One region of the Pantoea allii genome, then DNA from elsewhere that is predicted to be linked to it. Evidence: predicted binding sites of a transcription regulator. Region 1 holds the regulator's gene; the other holds the start of a gene.
What was found. The regulator PurR, encoded in region 1, represses purine synthesis genes. The targets are predictions, from matches to a motif close to CANGCAAACGTTTGCNTG.

Region 1 (7,986 bases):
TGCTGGGCATGCGCCTGCTGCGTCAAAGCGAAAACGCTGAATATAAATATACCCTGGCGTTTGTTGGCTACACCGAAGAGAGCGAAGGTGCCGTCATTGAGCTGACCTATAACTGGGGCGTTGACAGCTATGACCTTGGCAATGCCTATGGCCATATTGCACTGGGCGTTGACGATGTTGCCGCCACCTGCGAGCGCATCCGTAAAGACGGCGGTAACGTCACGCGTGAAGCCGGCCCGGTTAAAGGCGGCACCACAGTGATTGCCTTCGTTGAAGATCCCGATGGTTATAAAATCGAACTAATCGAAAATAAACATGCTGGACACGGCCTCAGAAGTTAAGCCGTACAATATCAGCCCGCGCCACGCGGGCTGATTCTCGTTTCCCTTCTCTCTACCTGCTGCAGACGGTGCGCTTTTTTGGCATACTACGCGTTGCCCTTTTTCTGCAATGAGATCCTGATGTCTGAATCGTCTTCCCCCAACGCACTTAATCAACGCTTTCGTGGTTTCTATCCCGTGGTTATCGATGTGGAAACGGCGGGCTTTAATGCGCAAACTGATGCGCTGCTGGAAGTCGCCGCCATTACGCTGAAAATGGATGACGAGGGTTGGCTTCATCACGACCAGACACTGCATTTTCACGTTGAACCTTTTGTTGGCTCCCTGCTGCATCCGGAAGCGCTCGCCTTTACGGGCATTGATCCCAGCAATCCATTGCGGGGTGCAGTAAGTGAATACGATGCGCTGCACGCCATTTTTAAGATGGTGCGCAAAGGCATTAAAGACAACGATTGCAACCGCGCGATTATGGTGGCGCACAATGCGACTTTTGATCTTAATTTTATTAATGCCGCGGCCGAGCGTGCCAGCCTGAAACGTAACCCGTTTCACCCTTTTGCCACCTTTGATACTGCAGCGTTAAGCGGACTGGTGTTAGGTCAGACGGTACTGGCGAAAGCCTGTAAAGCAGCGGGAATGGAATTTGACAGCAGTCAGGCGCACTCTGCCCTTTATGATACGCAGCAAACGGCTACGCTGTTTTGCGAACTGGTAAACCGCTGGAAGCGCTTGGGTGGCTGGCCATTGGCCATCGCTGAAGAGGCAACGGAAGGGAAAGAGACGGCGGAGTAAAATCCAGTCAAAAGAAAAGGCCGACGATGTCGGCCTTTTTTGTTATTCCGCTTCTTTAAACTTCTCAGCGGTTTCTTTCACCAGCGGCTGCAGTTCGCCGCGCTGGAACATCTCAACAATAATGTCGCAGCCGCCGACCAGTTCACCATCCACCCACAACTGCGGAAAGGTTGGCCAGTTGGCAAATTTTGGCAGCTCTGCGCGAATATCCGGGTTCTGCAGAATATCCACGTAAGCGAAGCGCTCACCACAGGCAGACAGCGCCTGAACCGCCTGAGCAGAGAAACCGCAGCTTGGCAGTTTCGGCGAACCTTTCATGTACAGCAGGATCGGGTTTTCTGCGATCTGGCGCTGAATTTTTTCTACAGTACTCATTATTGCCTTCCTTAATTCGTCACTTCGTGTTTCTTTATTGTAGCGACTTCCCTCCAGGACTGAAAACGAGATTTTGTGCCGGCCAGGGGTAAATCGCCATGTTTGTTAAGTCTGCTGGGGGTTTACTCCCGGGACAAGAATGATAGCCGGAATGAACTCATTAATAATTTGCAATAATTTTGCTGACTTAAGCTACTGAAATTGCTTATTTATGCCTGATTTTTACCCAAGTCATTAATTAATAAAAAAAGGACTTACTGTTTTAAAAAAAACTGGACTAGAATGTCTTCGGCACTGATCCTTGATCAGATTTTTCTTACCCTTGTCAGACACCTGTTGGATCTGACAGCTTAACCAGTAAACGGACTATGCGTTCAATTATTACGCTTCTTATTCTGGCTTTTGCGCAACTGTTCTTTAATGTCGCCGCGGCATCACCGCAGGCGCCGGTTAAGGCCAGCTTGCATAAGGTAGAGAAAAAAAGTGCGCGCGAAGATGAGCGGCGCAAACGACGCACGGTTAAAGCCTCGGCGAAAAAGAGCCGTCCCTCTACAGTGCAAAAAGCCAGTAAAACACTTAAAACCAGTAAAAATGCCACTCACACGGTTCACTCTCATAAAACCCTCACCAAAACAGCGAGTTCACGTAAGGCGCTAACGAAGAAAGTCGCGGCCAACGCCACCAGTAAAAAACGTTACGGTCATCAACGTGCGGTGAAAGTGGCCAGTGCCGACAGCAAAGAAACCGGCACCATCAAAATGAGCAGTGCACACCGCCAGCGTTATCAAAAAGCGCGTGAAACCGCGATGGCGAAGCTGATGGGCCAACTGGGTAAGCGCTATCAGTGGGGCGGTAAATCACCCCATACCGGTTTTGATTGCAGCGGCCTGGTCTGGTACGCGTACAAAGATGTCGTGAAGTTTAAAATCCCACGTACCGCTAACGAAATGTACCATCTGCGTGATGCTGCGCCGGTGAATCGTGAAGCGCTGGAGAAAGGCGATCTGGTGTTCTTCCGCATTAATGGACGAGGCACCGCCGATCACGTTGGGGTTTACCTGGGCAACGGTAAATTTATTCAGTCACCGCGTACCGGTAAAGATATTCAAATCAGTGCGTTAAGCGAAGATTATTGGCAGCGCCACTACATTGGTGCGCGTCGGGTTATGACGCCAAAAACCGTTCGCTAAACGTCATTATTTAAAAAGCCGGGAAAGGGAAACCTTCCCGGCTTTTTTATTAGTTCAGAATAGCGGTAAAGCTAAACGCGATAATCATCAACAGTGCTGCTGCCGTTGTCATTAATGACAGTTTCAAATCGGTACTCATCACAACTCCTTAGCCATGCTTTTTGTAGGGTTAAGGGATTTTCCCATACGCGCGGGTAAAAATCTCGTTTTATCCGTGCAGCCTTGTTAGAATCCCCCCTTTGTTGCGCAACAGCGCGCAACATCGGTTGCACCAGCACTTTTTTCAGACGTTATTTCCTGCCCCGATATCCCATTACCGGCCAGAAAAACGCTTTTTTTGCAGAAATAACCGTCCGCTGACGCAAACGTTTAACAACATGCTTATCAACATGTTAGGTAAGCCCGGGAGTTTGATTTTCATGGCAACAATTAAAGATGTGGCGAAACGCGCAGGTGTATCCACCACAACCGTTTCTCACGTGATTAATAAAACCCGCTTTGTTGCGGAAAATACTCGCGAAGCAGTATGGGAAGCGATTCGGGAATTACATTATTCGCCAAGCGCCGTGGCACGCAGCCTGAAGGTGAATCACACCAAAACGCTGGGCTTGTTAGCGACGTCCAGCGAAGCGCCCTACTTCGCCGAAATTATCGAAGCCGTTGAGAATCACTGCTTTGAAAAAGGCTATACCCTGATTCTGGGTAACGCGCATAACGACCTGCAAAAACAGCGCGCCTATCTGTCGATGATGGCGCAAAAACGCGTTGATGGGCTGCTGGTGATGTGTTCGGAGTATCCGGATGATTTGCTGCAAATGCTGGAAGCCAACCGCAATATTCCTATGGTGGTCATGGACTGGGGCGAATCACGTGCCGACTTTACCGATACCGTACTGGATAACGCTTTTCAGGGCGGCTACCTGGCCGGTCGCTATTTGATTGAGCGCGGGCATCGTGACATTGGCGCGATTCCGGGGCAGATGGAGCGTAATACCGGCGGCGGTCGTCATGCGGGTTTCCTTAAGGCGCTGGAAGAAGCTGGTATTCAGCCCCGCTCAGAATGGATTGTGCAGGGTGACTTTGAACCAGAATCCGGTTATCAGGCTATGCAGCAAATCCTGTCGCAAAAACAACGGCCCAGTGCCGTCTTCTGCGGAGGCGATATTATGGCCATGGGCGCTATCTGTGCGGCAGATGAAATGGGCCTGCGCGTTCCCCAGGATATTTCGGTGATTGGTTACGACAACGTGCGCAATGCGCGCTACTTCACGCCCGCACTGACAACCGTACATCAGCCCAAAGCGCAGTTAGGCGAGAAAGCGCTGGAGATGCTGCTGGACCGCATCACCAGCAAGCGCGAAGAGTCACAAACTATCGAAGTCCACCCGACGCTGATTGAGCGACGCTCTGTGGGCTATGGCCCTTACCGCGATTACCGTCGTTAATCCTCGCTTAACCACTCCTGATTTAGCGTTTGCGCATCACCCAGGTAATTGAGAAGCCAGCCCAATGCCGGTGATGCGCGATCTTCCGCCCAGCTGACGCAGCAAGGGCTTTCAGGAAAAGCCTGAGGCAAGGCAAGTTCGCTCACCTCGCCGCTATCCAGCAGCGGACGGGCTAAATGCCCGGGCACCATCGCCACGCAGAGTCCGGCACGGACGCAGTCCAGCCCGGTCTGCCATTCAGGCACCACCAGCCGACGTTGATTATCCAGCGCCCAGGTCATGCGGCGCGGTAAAGCACGCGAGGTGTCTTCCAGCACCAGCGACGGCCAGTTGCGCAACGCATCATCATCCAGTCTGCTCACCTGGGTTAACGGATGCTGTCGCGCGACAATACAGCGCCAGTTCAGGGTGCCCATATCGCGAAACGCAAACCGACCGCCCACCGGAATAGCCTGCGTTGCCCCTATCGCCACATCAACCCGTCCGTCTGCCAACGCATCCCAGACACCGTTAAACACTTCATAACTGATGTGCAGCTCCATATCGGGAAAGTGGCGATAGAAATCCCTGACAAATTGCCGGGTCCGCTGCGGTTTGACAATACAGTCCACGGCTATGCCTATCTGACCACGCCAGCCATTGGCTAACTGCTGACACTGTCGCCGGGTGGCATCCATTTTTTTGATGACGCTGCGCCCTTCGCGCACAAAATGTTCTCCCGCAGGGGTTAAAACCACCTCACGGTGCTGACGTTCAAACAGCGGCACGGCCAGCCAGGTTTCAAGCTGACGGACGGTATAGCTGATAGCAGAAGGCACACGGTGCAACTCCTGTGCGGCGGCACTGAAACTGCCACCGCGCGCGACAGCATCGACCACTTCAAGCGCATATTCAGACCACATATTCTGCCTTCAAATTTTTTAACAGCAACAGGCAAATTTTACCGTTTCACAGCATGAAGTACAGCTTTTACACTCCCCGCGTTTATCCTGCAAAAAAGAGAATCAGATGTCAGCTTCAAAAGGATTCATTCCCTATCTTGCCGTGCTCAGTATGCTGGGCTTTCTGGCGACCGACATGTATCTGCCTGCCTTCGGGGCTATGCAGCAAAGTTTCAACACCTCAGCGGGTATGATCAGCGCCAGCATGAGCCTGTTTCTGGCGGGTTTTGCCTGCGGTCAACTGGTATGGGGCCCGCTGTCTGACCGTATTGGGCGTAAGCCGGTATTGCTTGCCGGTCTGAGCTTGTTTGCCCTGGGTTGCGCAGGGATGCTGTGGGTGGAGGATGTGGTGCTGATGCTGGTGCTGCGCTTTATCCAGGCCATCGGCGTCTGCGCGGCCGCCGTCAGTTGGCAGGCACTGGTGGTCGATCGCTATCCTCCGTCCCGTGCCAATAAAGTCTTTGCCACCATTATGCCGCTGGTCGCGCTGTCTCCTGCGTTGGCCCCTTTGCTGGGTGCCTGGCTGATTGGTCATTTTCACTGGCGTTCGATTTTCGTTGTGCTGACCTTTATCGCGGCAGCCCTGATTATAATTACGCTGCGCCTGCCTTCGGTGCAAAAAACAAGCCGTTCAACACCCTCACAGCCCGGGTTTATCACGCTGCTGCGTTCACGCGCCTATAGCGGCAACGTGCTGATCTATTCAGCCTGTTCCGCCAGTTTTTTTGCCTGGCTGACCGGATCGCCGTTTATCCTGGCGGATATTGGCCTGTCGCCCGCCGATATTGGCTTAAGTTACATCCCACAGACGATTGCCTTTTTAATCGGTGGTTTTGGCTGCCGCGCGCTGCTTAACCGTTTTAACGGCGCTCGGCTACTGCCGTGGCTGCTGCTCGTCTACAGCCTGAGCGTGCTGGCGCTGTTCGCCGTCGCACTATCAGGCAGCGTTTCGCTGGCCGCTTTGCTGGTGCCGTTTTGCGGCATGGCACTGGCTAATGGCGCGATTTATCCCATCGTGGTGTCCAGTGCCCTTCTCCCGTTCCCGCATGCCACTGGCAAAGCCGCCGCCCTGCAAAACACATTGCAGCTTGGCCTGTGTTTTGTCGCCAGCCTGGCCGTATCGGCGGGACTGAGCCACGCGCTGTTGACCACCACGCTCATTATGGCGATAACGATTATACTGGCGCTGATGGGCTATCAGTTCCAGCGTCGCGTCTGCGCACAAACTGATATTGCCTCCGCGGCGCATCCCTGCCAGGATAATCACTGAGGCAACGACTTTCTGTCGTCGCAGTGATCAACACGTGATGGGCCCGCCAGCGCCTCCTGTGCCGGGCCCTGACTCGCAGTATCATCATAATAAATAGTGAATCGCAGCGTCGTTGCTGTGACGGTGTCGGTGTGGGCAATGCCCTGTGCGGACATCGGCTTGATGTCATTTCTCTGTACTCTTTTGTTGTCTGGCGCAAGGCGTCATCTGTGACTTTTCTCATAACCCTGAGAAACGGCTCCTGCTTTTCCTCAGGTTCTGACAGTTCTGGTGATGGAGTGGCTATGAGTTCATCATGTGTAGCAGAAGTGGATATTGAACGAAACCATTGGTACCGCATCGTTCATGAGTTACTGCAAAAAGCAGATATCGACATTAACGGTTCTCGTCCGTGGGATATTCAGGTTAAACATCCCGATTTTTTCAAACGCGTCCTGCAAAAAGGCTCTCTCGGGCTGGGCGAGAGTTATATGGATGGCTGGTGGGAGTGCGAACGGCTGGATATGTTTTTTCATCGGGCGCTGAAACATAAACTGGATGAACAGCTCCCCCATCACATCCAGGATATCGCCCGCATTGCGCTGGCGCGTCTGATTAACCTGCAGTCAAAAAAACGTGCCTGGCAGGTGGGCAAAGCCCATTATGACCTTGGTAACGATCTTTTTACCCTGATGCTCGATCCCTACATGCAATATTCCTGCGGCTACTGGAAAGACGCCACCACGCTTGAAGCGGCGCAGGAAGCAAAACTGGATATGATTTGCCGCAAGCTGGCGTTGAAACCCGGTATGACGCTGCTGGATATTGGCTGTGGCTGGGGCGGTCTGGCGGCCTTTGCGGCGAAAAATTATGGCGTCAGCGTACAGGGCGTGACCATTTCTGCAGAGCAGCAAAAGCTGGCGCAACAGCGCTGTGAAGGGTTGGATGTTACCATCCTGCTGCAGGATTATCGGGATTTAAATCAACAGTTTGACCGCATCGTGTCGGTGGGCATGTTCGAACATGTCGGCCCGAAAAATTATCCCACCTATTTTGCAACGGTCGATCGCAACCTTAAACCTGACGGCATCTTCCTGCTGCACACGATTGGCGCGATCAAAACCGATATGCATGTTGACCCGTGGATCGGGAAGTATATTTTCCCTAACGGCTGCCTGCCTTCTTTGCGCCATATCGCCGACGTCAGCGAACCGCATTTTATCATGGAAGACTGGCATAACTTTGGCGTCGACTACGACACAACCCTGATGGCCTGGCATGAACGTTTCCAGCGCGCCTGGCCAGCGCTGGCTGAACGCTATGAAGAACGTTTCCGGCGGATGTTCTCGTATTACCTGAACGCCTGCGCGGGGGCGTTTCGCGCGCGTGAGATTCAGCTCTGGCAGATCGTGTTTAGTCGTGGCGTCGAGGGCGGATTGCGTGTTGCCCGCTAGGACCGATAAAGGCGGACTGCGGCGAATGCGGTGAGGTTGTGGGCAAGTGCCGCGAGCGGCCCGGTCATACCTGTTGATCGGTTTACCGGGTGCCTCATCCATTGCGTTAAGGACGACGGCGACAACAAACTGCTGCCGGGCGACGGTAAAGTTTCCGTCTCCCGGCACCGCCTTATGGTTGGCATGTCCATAAGTGAGC
Region 2 (7,986 bases), 1.9 Mb from region 1:
CTGTCACTCAGGTCGGCTACGCCGCCTAAACGACGTGCCGCGGCTTCCGCATCGGCTTTGATCATGGCTTTGCGGACCTGATAGTCGGCAATCACCTGGCCGCGCTTTTCAAGCACATCCGGATACTGATCGGCGTTCTCGAGCGTGATTTCACTTTCGCCCATAAAGCGATGACCACGAATAACGCGGTCTGACTGAATGCCCAGAATCGTACCGGGGATCAGTTCATCACCGAGCAGCATGGTAACGGTGTGCACCGGACGCACAAACTGCACGTCGCTGTTACCCCAGCGCATCAGTTTAGGCACAGGCAGTTTGCTCAGGGCCGTGGCAATCATTCCCGGCAGTAATGCCTGAGCGGCCTCACCTTTAACCTGGGCACGATAAACCAGCCATTCGCCTTTATCGGTGCTCAGGCGTTCAGCCTGATCAACCGTAATGCCATTACCGCGCGCCCAGCCTTCTGCGGCTTTCGTCGCGTTGCCGTCTGCATCAAACGCTGCGGCTACTGCAGGCCCGCGCTTTTCAACTTCACGGTCAGGTTGGGCGGCACTCAGATTCGCGATTTTCAGCGCCAGGCGGCGCGGCGCGGCGAACCAGAGCACCTCGCCATGGTTCAGATTGGCCGCATCCAGCTCGGCCGTAACCTGCGCCGCAAAGGCTTCCGCCAGGCTACGTAATGCTTTCGGTGGCAGCTCTTCGGTGCCGATTTCCACCAGGAACGTTTTCTCAGTCATGGCTGCCTCTTACTTTTTGTTATTGCACATCGGGAAGCCCAGCGCTTCACGAGAAGCGTAATAGGCTTCAGCCACGGCTTTGGTCAGGGTGCGAATACGCAGAATGTAGCGCTGACGTTCAGTCACCGAGATCGCTTTACGCGCGTCCAGCAGGTTAAAGCTGTGCGCGGCTTTCAGGATGCGCTCGTAAGCAGGCAGTGGCAGCGGTTTTTCCAGCGCCAGCAAATGCTGCGCTTCTTTCTCATACTGTTCAAAACAGGTGAAGAGAAAATCCACATCGGCGTATTCGAAGTTGTAAGTAGACTGCTCGACTTCGTTCTGGTGGAACACGTCGCCGTAGGTCGTTTTGCCTAGCGGACCGTCGCTCCAGACCAGATCATAAACGCTGTCAACGCCTTGAATGTACATGGCAAGGCGCTCGAGACCATATGTGATCTCGCCGGTCACCGGTTTGCACTCCAGGCCGCCGACCTGCTGGAAATAGGTAAACTGCGTCACTTCCATGCCGTTCAGCCACACTTCCCAGCCGAGTCCCCAGGCGCCCAGTGTCGGGTTTTCCCAGTTGTCTTCGACAAAGCGAATATCGTGCACAGTCGGATCCATACCCAACTCTTTCAGCGACCCAAGGTACAGCTCCTGAATGTTGTCTGGCGAGGGCTTGATGATCACCTGAAACTGGTAATAGTGCTGTAAGCGATTCGGGTTTTCGCCGTAGCGACCGTCGGTAGGACGGCGGGACGGCTGCACATAGGCAGCGGCAATCGGCTCCGGGCCAAGTGCACGCAGGCAGGTCATTGGGTGTGAAGTACCAGCGCCCACTTCCATGTCCAGTGGCTGAACAATGGTGCAGCCCTGGCGCGCCCAGTAATCTTGCAATGTCAGGATCAGGCCCTGAAAGGTCTTGGTATCAAACTTTTGCATGATGAGTTCGCACGCGGTTCGGCTAGATAAAAAAAGAGTGCGACAGTATACCCTTTGACCGCGCGATGTGCAGCCGGAAATCCTGCCGTGCAGCCCCGAACGTAGATTTTAGGACGCCGTTCGGCACCAAAGCGCCGCTGAACGGCGAAATTAACCTGTGCCGTTTGGCTTTTTTCATGCGATCTTGCGCACAGAGGGTTCTGAATCCCTGTCAACGCGCTTGTTGACTGCGACGCGACTGGCTACGCTTTGCACCGGGACGCACTGCGCCAGAGGAAACCATGTCGCAAAAGATTTACTGGATAGATAATTTGCGGGCGATTGCCTGCCTGATGGTCATCGTCATCCACACTACCACCTGGTATCTGGCCGGGCCGATGGCGATAAAAGGTCACTGGTGGGACGTTGCCAACCTGTTCAACTCGACGTCGCGCATCTGTGTGCCGCTGTTTTTTATGATTTCCGGCTACCTGTTCTTTGGGGAGCGCAGTGCGCAGCCACGTCATTTATGGCGGCTTGTGGGGTGCCTGCTGTTTTACAGTGCCGTCTCGCTGGTCTATATCAGCCTGCTGACGCCCATCGGTGAAGGACGCTCGATTTTAAAAATGCTGCAGAAGCCGGTGTTTTACCATCTGTGGTTTTTCTTCGCGCTGATCGGCATTTACCTGCTGTCGCCACTGATTCAGGTAAAAAGCGTACGACCGCGCTACGTCGCGTTGCTGGTGTTGGTTTTGGTGGTGCTGGCGAATCCCAATACCATGGATCAGTCATGGGGACGATTCCACTGGTTGCCGATTAACCTGTATATGAGCGGAGACAGTATTTACTACCTGCTCTACGCGCTGTTAGGCCGGGCTATCGGAACCATGGAAACAGACAGGCACGGCGTGACTGCGCTCGCGGCGGTGGCTTTCCTGGCCTGCGTGACCGGCATTATGCTTGGCACCAAACGGGCGCTAATCGTCAACGGCGCGTTTAACGACACCTGGTATCTCTACTGCGGACCGCTGGTTTTTATTGCGGCTATCAGCGCCCTGCTGGTGTTCAAAAATGCCTTTAATCAACGAACCTTGCCCGGTTTAGCGACGATTTCACGTTACTCGCTGCCCATTTACGGTTTTCACGCGCTGTTTATTCATTTCATCCGCACCAATCACTATGACGATATGACGCGGCCCTGGCTGGATCTGCCTGCCGTGTTCACAGTCACCCTGGCAGGCAGTTTACTCCTGGCGATGATACTCAGTCGGATAGACAGACGGCACTGGGTGACCTGAGGGCTATGTTGTCAGATTCCAACCCCGGGCGCGCCATAGCCCGGGCAACGCGGCCATATCCGTAAACACCGTGACCAGTGGATGATCAAGCGCCGGGTTATGTGCATCGGCACAGTAATAGAACACCGGCATGCCGGCGGCGATACCGGCCTGCGCGCCCGCTTCAGAGTCATCCACCAAAATACAGCGTTCAACAGGGACCTGCATGTGCCGGGCGGCGTGAAACATGAGTTCTGGCTCGGGTTTCCAGTGGCCAATGTCGTAACCGCTGTAAAGATGATCGGCAAAATAGTGCAGCATGCCGGTCAAGCCCAGCGAGTGCTGCATCTTCTTGACCGTGCCGTTGGATACCACACACACCGGCACCTTCATCTGCTCCACCAGCGCCTTCGCCCCGGCGATCGGCTTCAGTTCAAGATCAAATAATCGCGCCACTTCGCTGCGGTAGGCAGGTTCAACCTCCTCCAGCGGTAAGGTTATCCGGTGCGATTCCGCGACATCGCGGATAATGTCATACAGTTTTACCCCTTTATACTTTTCAAACATCTCCTGCAGGGAGAGCGTAATACCGTAACGGGCAAACGTGGTGACATAAGCGCGGGTGCACAGTACTTCACTGTCGACCAGGGTACCATCGCAATCGAAAAAGACGCATTCTGCTGACATCTGACTCAATCCTTTTATGTGGGTGCCCTTACACTTTAACGTAACCCTGTCGAATTGCGATAATGGCAATCGGTTGCGAAAAATCATTGTATTGCAGGGGCAAAATCGCCAGGATACGCGCCGGTGAAATTTTCTTCTGGATAAATGGCATGAACAAACACGGCCTTTTTCAGCGCGTATTTAAGTTGCAGGAACATGGTACAACGGTTCGTACCGAGGTCATCGCAGGCATTACCACGTTTTTGACCATGGTCTACATCGTCTTTGTTAACCCACAGATTTTGGGTGTCGCAGGCATGAATACCCAGGCGGTGTTTGTGACCACCTGTCTGATTGCCGCGTTCGGTAGCATTCTGATGGGCCTGTTCGCTAACCTGCCGGTGGCGCTGGCACCCGCGATGGGCCTCAATGCCTTTTTTGCTTTCGTCGTCGTGGGGGCCATGGGCTACTCATGGCAGGTAGGAATGGGCGCAATCTTTTGGGGGGCGCTGGGACTGTTGATCCTGACGCTGCTGCGCGTCCGCTACTGGATGATCGCCAACATTCCGCTCAGCCTGCGCGTCGGCATCACCGCTGGCATTGGGTTATTTATTGCGATGATGGGGCTAAAAAACGCCGGCATCATTGTGGCGAACCCGGATACGCTGGTCACTGTGGGTAATCTCAGCTCACATCATGTCCTGCTGGGCGCATTGGGTTTCTTTATTATCGCTATTCTGGCGTCACGCAATATTCACGCCGCCGTGCTGATTTCGATGATCGTCACCACGGCGATTGGCTGGATGCTGGGCGACGTTAAGTTTGTTGGCGTATTCTCTGCGCCCCCTTCCATCACCTCAGTGGTCGGTCAGGTCGATATTACAGGTGCATTTAATGTTGGCATGGCCGGCATTATCTTCTCTTTTATGCTGGTCAATCTGTTTGACTCGTCCGGTACGCTCATTGGTGTTACCGATAAAGCCGGACTCGCCGATGAAAAGGGTACTTTTCCGCGGATGAAGCAGGCGCTGTATGTCGACAGTATAAGTTCTGTGACCGGCGCACTGGCGGGCACCTCGTCCGTTACGGCCTATATTGAAAGTACCTCTGGCGTCGCCGTAGGCGGTCGTACCGGCCTGATGGCAGTGGTTACCGGTCTTCTGTTCCTGCTGGTGACGTTTTTGTCGCCGCTGGCGGCCATGGTTCCGGCTTATGCCGCAGCAGGCGCGCTGATCTACGTTGGCGTACTGATGACGGCCAGCCTGTCGCGGGTGAAATGGGACGATCTGACGGAAGCCGTCCCCGCGTTCGTTACGGCAGCAATGATGCCCTTTAGCTTCTCAATCACCGAAGGCATCGCGCTGGGCTTTATTGCTTACTGTGTGATGAAGCTGGGCACGGGGCGCTGGCGTGAAATCAGTCCCTGCGTGGTGATCGTCGCATTACTGTTTGTGCTTAAAATCGCGTTTATCGACGGACACTAAGCGGCGATAAACGACTTTGCGCGTGCTGGCGACTGGTCTCAGCGGTCAGGATAAGGCCAGCGCGCGTCCATTCAGCGTCGTCAGACGTATCATCTGCGTACCGGCATCCGGCTTGTCCAGGGTGATATCACGCAGTTCAGACCACTGGCCGTCGCCGGTTATTTCCCATAAGTGCAAGTGCCGTACCTGAGGTGATAAAGCACAGGACCACACCAGCGTGGGCTCGGCATCACACAGAATTTGCAGATCGGTATGAAGCGTTGAACGCAGGCGTCCGGCGCCGGGTAACAGCTGGAGCGACGTCAGTCCTGTTTCATCTCCCCCCTGGAGTTTCATCACGCTGCGACGTAGCGTCCAAATCTGCGTCACCGCCTCAGGCACGTCTTGCTGGGCATTAATCCAGGTGATTTCTCCCGAACTTAAGCCCTGCATCATCTGCTCCTGCGTCTGACGACTGTGCGCCCGCACGATATCAATCTCCAGCCCAACCTGACTGCGCTCTTCAGCCAGCAGTACGCCAACGGTATTCCCTGCGTAGGCAATATTAAAGTCCGGGAGATCGGGGTCCACGAAGGCCGGGCGGCCGTTATGGCAGTTAACTATCGGAGGAAGATGATGAAGGCCATAAACGCGTTGCATGAGCTGCTTCAATATAATGCGCGCCGCCAGAAAGCGCTCGCGACGTTTATCCGCCACGTGTCGCACGCTGTCGATAACGTCCTGCGTCATTGTCATGTCAACGAGCCGTTGGCCGGGGTTGCCTGCCCAACGAACAAAATGACCAGCCATCTGTCGCTCCATGAGAATGGTCAGATAATCATCAGCAGGATTATAAGCGCTTTCTCTGGCTGCCGCATTCGGCATGCCGTAAACCCTTCGCTTTTCAGAAAAGCATCAGGCTGACACCCGCACGGCAGGCAGCATAAACCGTCAGGGATGGGCGCTACGAAACGACCGTAACGCTCGTGGATATCAGACGAACTGGCACGCCTGCTCAAGGCTCAGACGGGGTAAACGGGGATGAAGCTTATCCGGGATGCCATAACCCAAATTAATTAACAGATTGGCCTGCCAGGTGGTATCGGCAAAAAAGGCCTCGTTCACTTTTAACGGATCAAAACCCGACATCGGCCCGGCATCCAGCCCCAACGCGCGCGCTGCCAGAATAAAATATCCTGCCTGCAGGCTACTGTTACGAAAGGCCGTCTCTTTGACCAAATCCGGTGTGTTGGTAAACCAGTTACGCGCATCGGCATGTTGAAACAGCATCGTCAGGTGCTGATAAAACTCGCTGTCCCAGGCAATAATAACGGTGACCGGGGCGTTCATGGTTTTCTCAAGGTTGCCTGACGCCAGCGCCGGTTTCAGCTTTTCTTTCCCCTCCGCGGAGGTGACAAAAACGAAGCGTCCCGGCGAGCAGTTTGCAGAAGTTGGGGCCAGGGCAACGAGCTGATAGAGTTGCTCCAGCAGGGCCGGGGCCACGGGTTTTTGCTGCCAGTGGTTGTGAGTGCGGGCATGGTAAAAAAGGGTATTCAGCGCGTTATCATCAAGCGATGTAGTCATTATAACTCTCCAGGGAAGACATCCAGTATTCAACCTATACGGTGAGTTCAGGTTTTTGGATGCATTGCGGCCCGTCTTATCGCGTTTTTTGACCGTCAATGCACAGCAAAAAACGCGGGGCAGAGCATCCTTAACAATAATAACCTACGCCACAATAACGAATAAGCAACACATTACGATTTATCCCCTGAGCGGCGGCGTTCTGTTTTTGCCATGCCGCTTACGGGTTACGTGCTGTACATCATTTGCCGATACAGAAGCTCGAGAAAATGCGTCCCAGCAAATCGTCCGAGGTAAATTCACCGGTAATTTCGCTGAGCGCCTGCTGCGCAAGGCGCAACTCCTCTGCCAGCAACTCGCCTGCCCAGGCACCTAAGAGCTGAGATTTGCCCTGTTCCAGATGCGTCGCAGCACGCTCCAGTGCCTGCAGATGACGACGGCGTGCCAGGAAGCCACCTTCCATATTATCGGCAAAGCCCATGGTCTGTTTGAGATGGTCGCGCAATGTGTCCAGGCCTTCGCTGGTTCTGGCAGAAAGCCTGATAAGCGAATGACCATCGACTTCTGTCAGGCCCAGTGTTTCACCGGTGATGTCGGCTTTATTACGCACCACGGTAATCGGCAACTGGGGCGGCAAGCGTGCGACAAAATCTGGCCAGATCTCAGCCGGCTCGGTCGCGTGAGTGGTGGTGCCATCGACCATAAACAGCACTCTGTCGGCCTGTTCGATTTCGTGCCAGGCGCGTTCAATACCAATACGCTCCACTTCATCGCTGGCTTCACGTAACCCGGCGGTATCAATGATATGCAACGGCATACCGTCAATATGAATGTGCTCACGCAGTACATCGCGCGTTGTACCGGCGATATCGGTCACGATGGCCGCCTCACGTCCGGCAAGCGCATTCAGCAGGCTGGATTTTCCGGCATTCGGCCGACCGGCAATGACAACCTTCATGCCTTCGCGCAACAGGCTGCCCTGTTTGGCTTCGGCACGCACAGCATCAAGATCGCTGATGACCGTATTCAACTGCCCTTCGATTTTACCGTCAGACAGAAAATCGATCTCCTCATCGGGGAAATCAATCGCCGCCTCAACATAGATACGCAGATGAGTCAGTGCTTCCACCAGATGATTAATACGGACAGAGAATGCGCCCTGCAGTGAGTTGACCGCCGATCGTGCCGCCTGTTCTGAGCTGGCATCAATCAGATCGGCAATGGCTTCTGCCTGCGCTAAATCGAGTTTGTCGTTCAGAAAGGCACGCTCAGAGAATTCACCCGGTTGGGCAATGCGCAGACCCGGCAGCGCCACAATCCGTTTCAGCAGCAGATCCAGAATCACCGGGCCGCCGTGCC

Region 2: the regulator PurR is predicted to act here: its motif matches at 3,664-3,681, upstream of QNH99_RS21325 (NCS2 family permease).

The regions. Positions count from the first base shown of each region.
Region 1 covers NZ_CP125958.1:2,654,549-2,662,534, forward strand. Annotated here, with positions in the region: gene gloA (lactoylglutathione lyase) at 1-341, shown strand, start outside; gene rnt (ribonuclease T) at 462-1,133, shown strand; gene QNH99_RS12525 (Grx4 family monothiol glutaredoxin) at 1,176-1,511, opposite strand; gene QNH99_RS12530 (C40 family peptidase) at 1,877-2,698, shown strand; gene QNH99_RS12535 (YnhF family membrane protein) at 2,748-2,837, opposite strand; gene purR (HTH-type transcriptional repressor PurR) at 3,118-4,143, shown strand; gene punR (DNA-binding transcriptional activator PunR) at 4,140-5,045, opposite strand; gene punC (purine nucleoside transporter PunC) at 5,152-6,354, shown strand; gene cfa (cyclopropane fatty acyl phospholipid synthase) at 6,639-7,787, shown strand.
Region 2 covers NZ_CP125958.1:4,558,374-4,566,359, forward strand. Annotated here, with positions in the region: gene glyS (glycine--tRNA ligase subunit beta) at 1-737, opposite strand, end outside; gene glyQ (glycine--tRNA ligase subunit alpha) at 747-1,658, opposite strand; gene QNH99_RS21315 (acyltransferase) at 1,940-2,935, shown strand; gene yieH (6-phosphogluconate phosphatase) at 2,939-3,601, opposite strand; gene QNH99_RS21325 (NCS2 family permease) at 3,751-5,064, shown strand; gene QNH99_RS21330 (4'-phosphopantetheinyl transferase family protein) at 5,110-5,853, opposite strand; gene QNH99_RS21335 (malonic semialdehyde reductase) at 6,037-6,627, opposite strand; gene mnmE (tRNA uridine-5-carboxymethylaminomethyl(34) synthesis GTPase MnmE) at 6,869-7,986, opposite strand, start outside.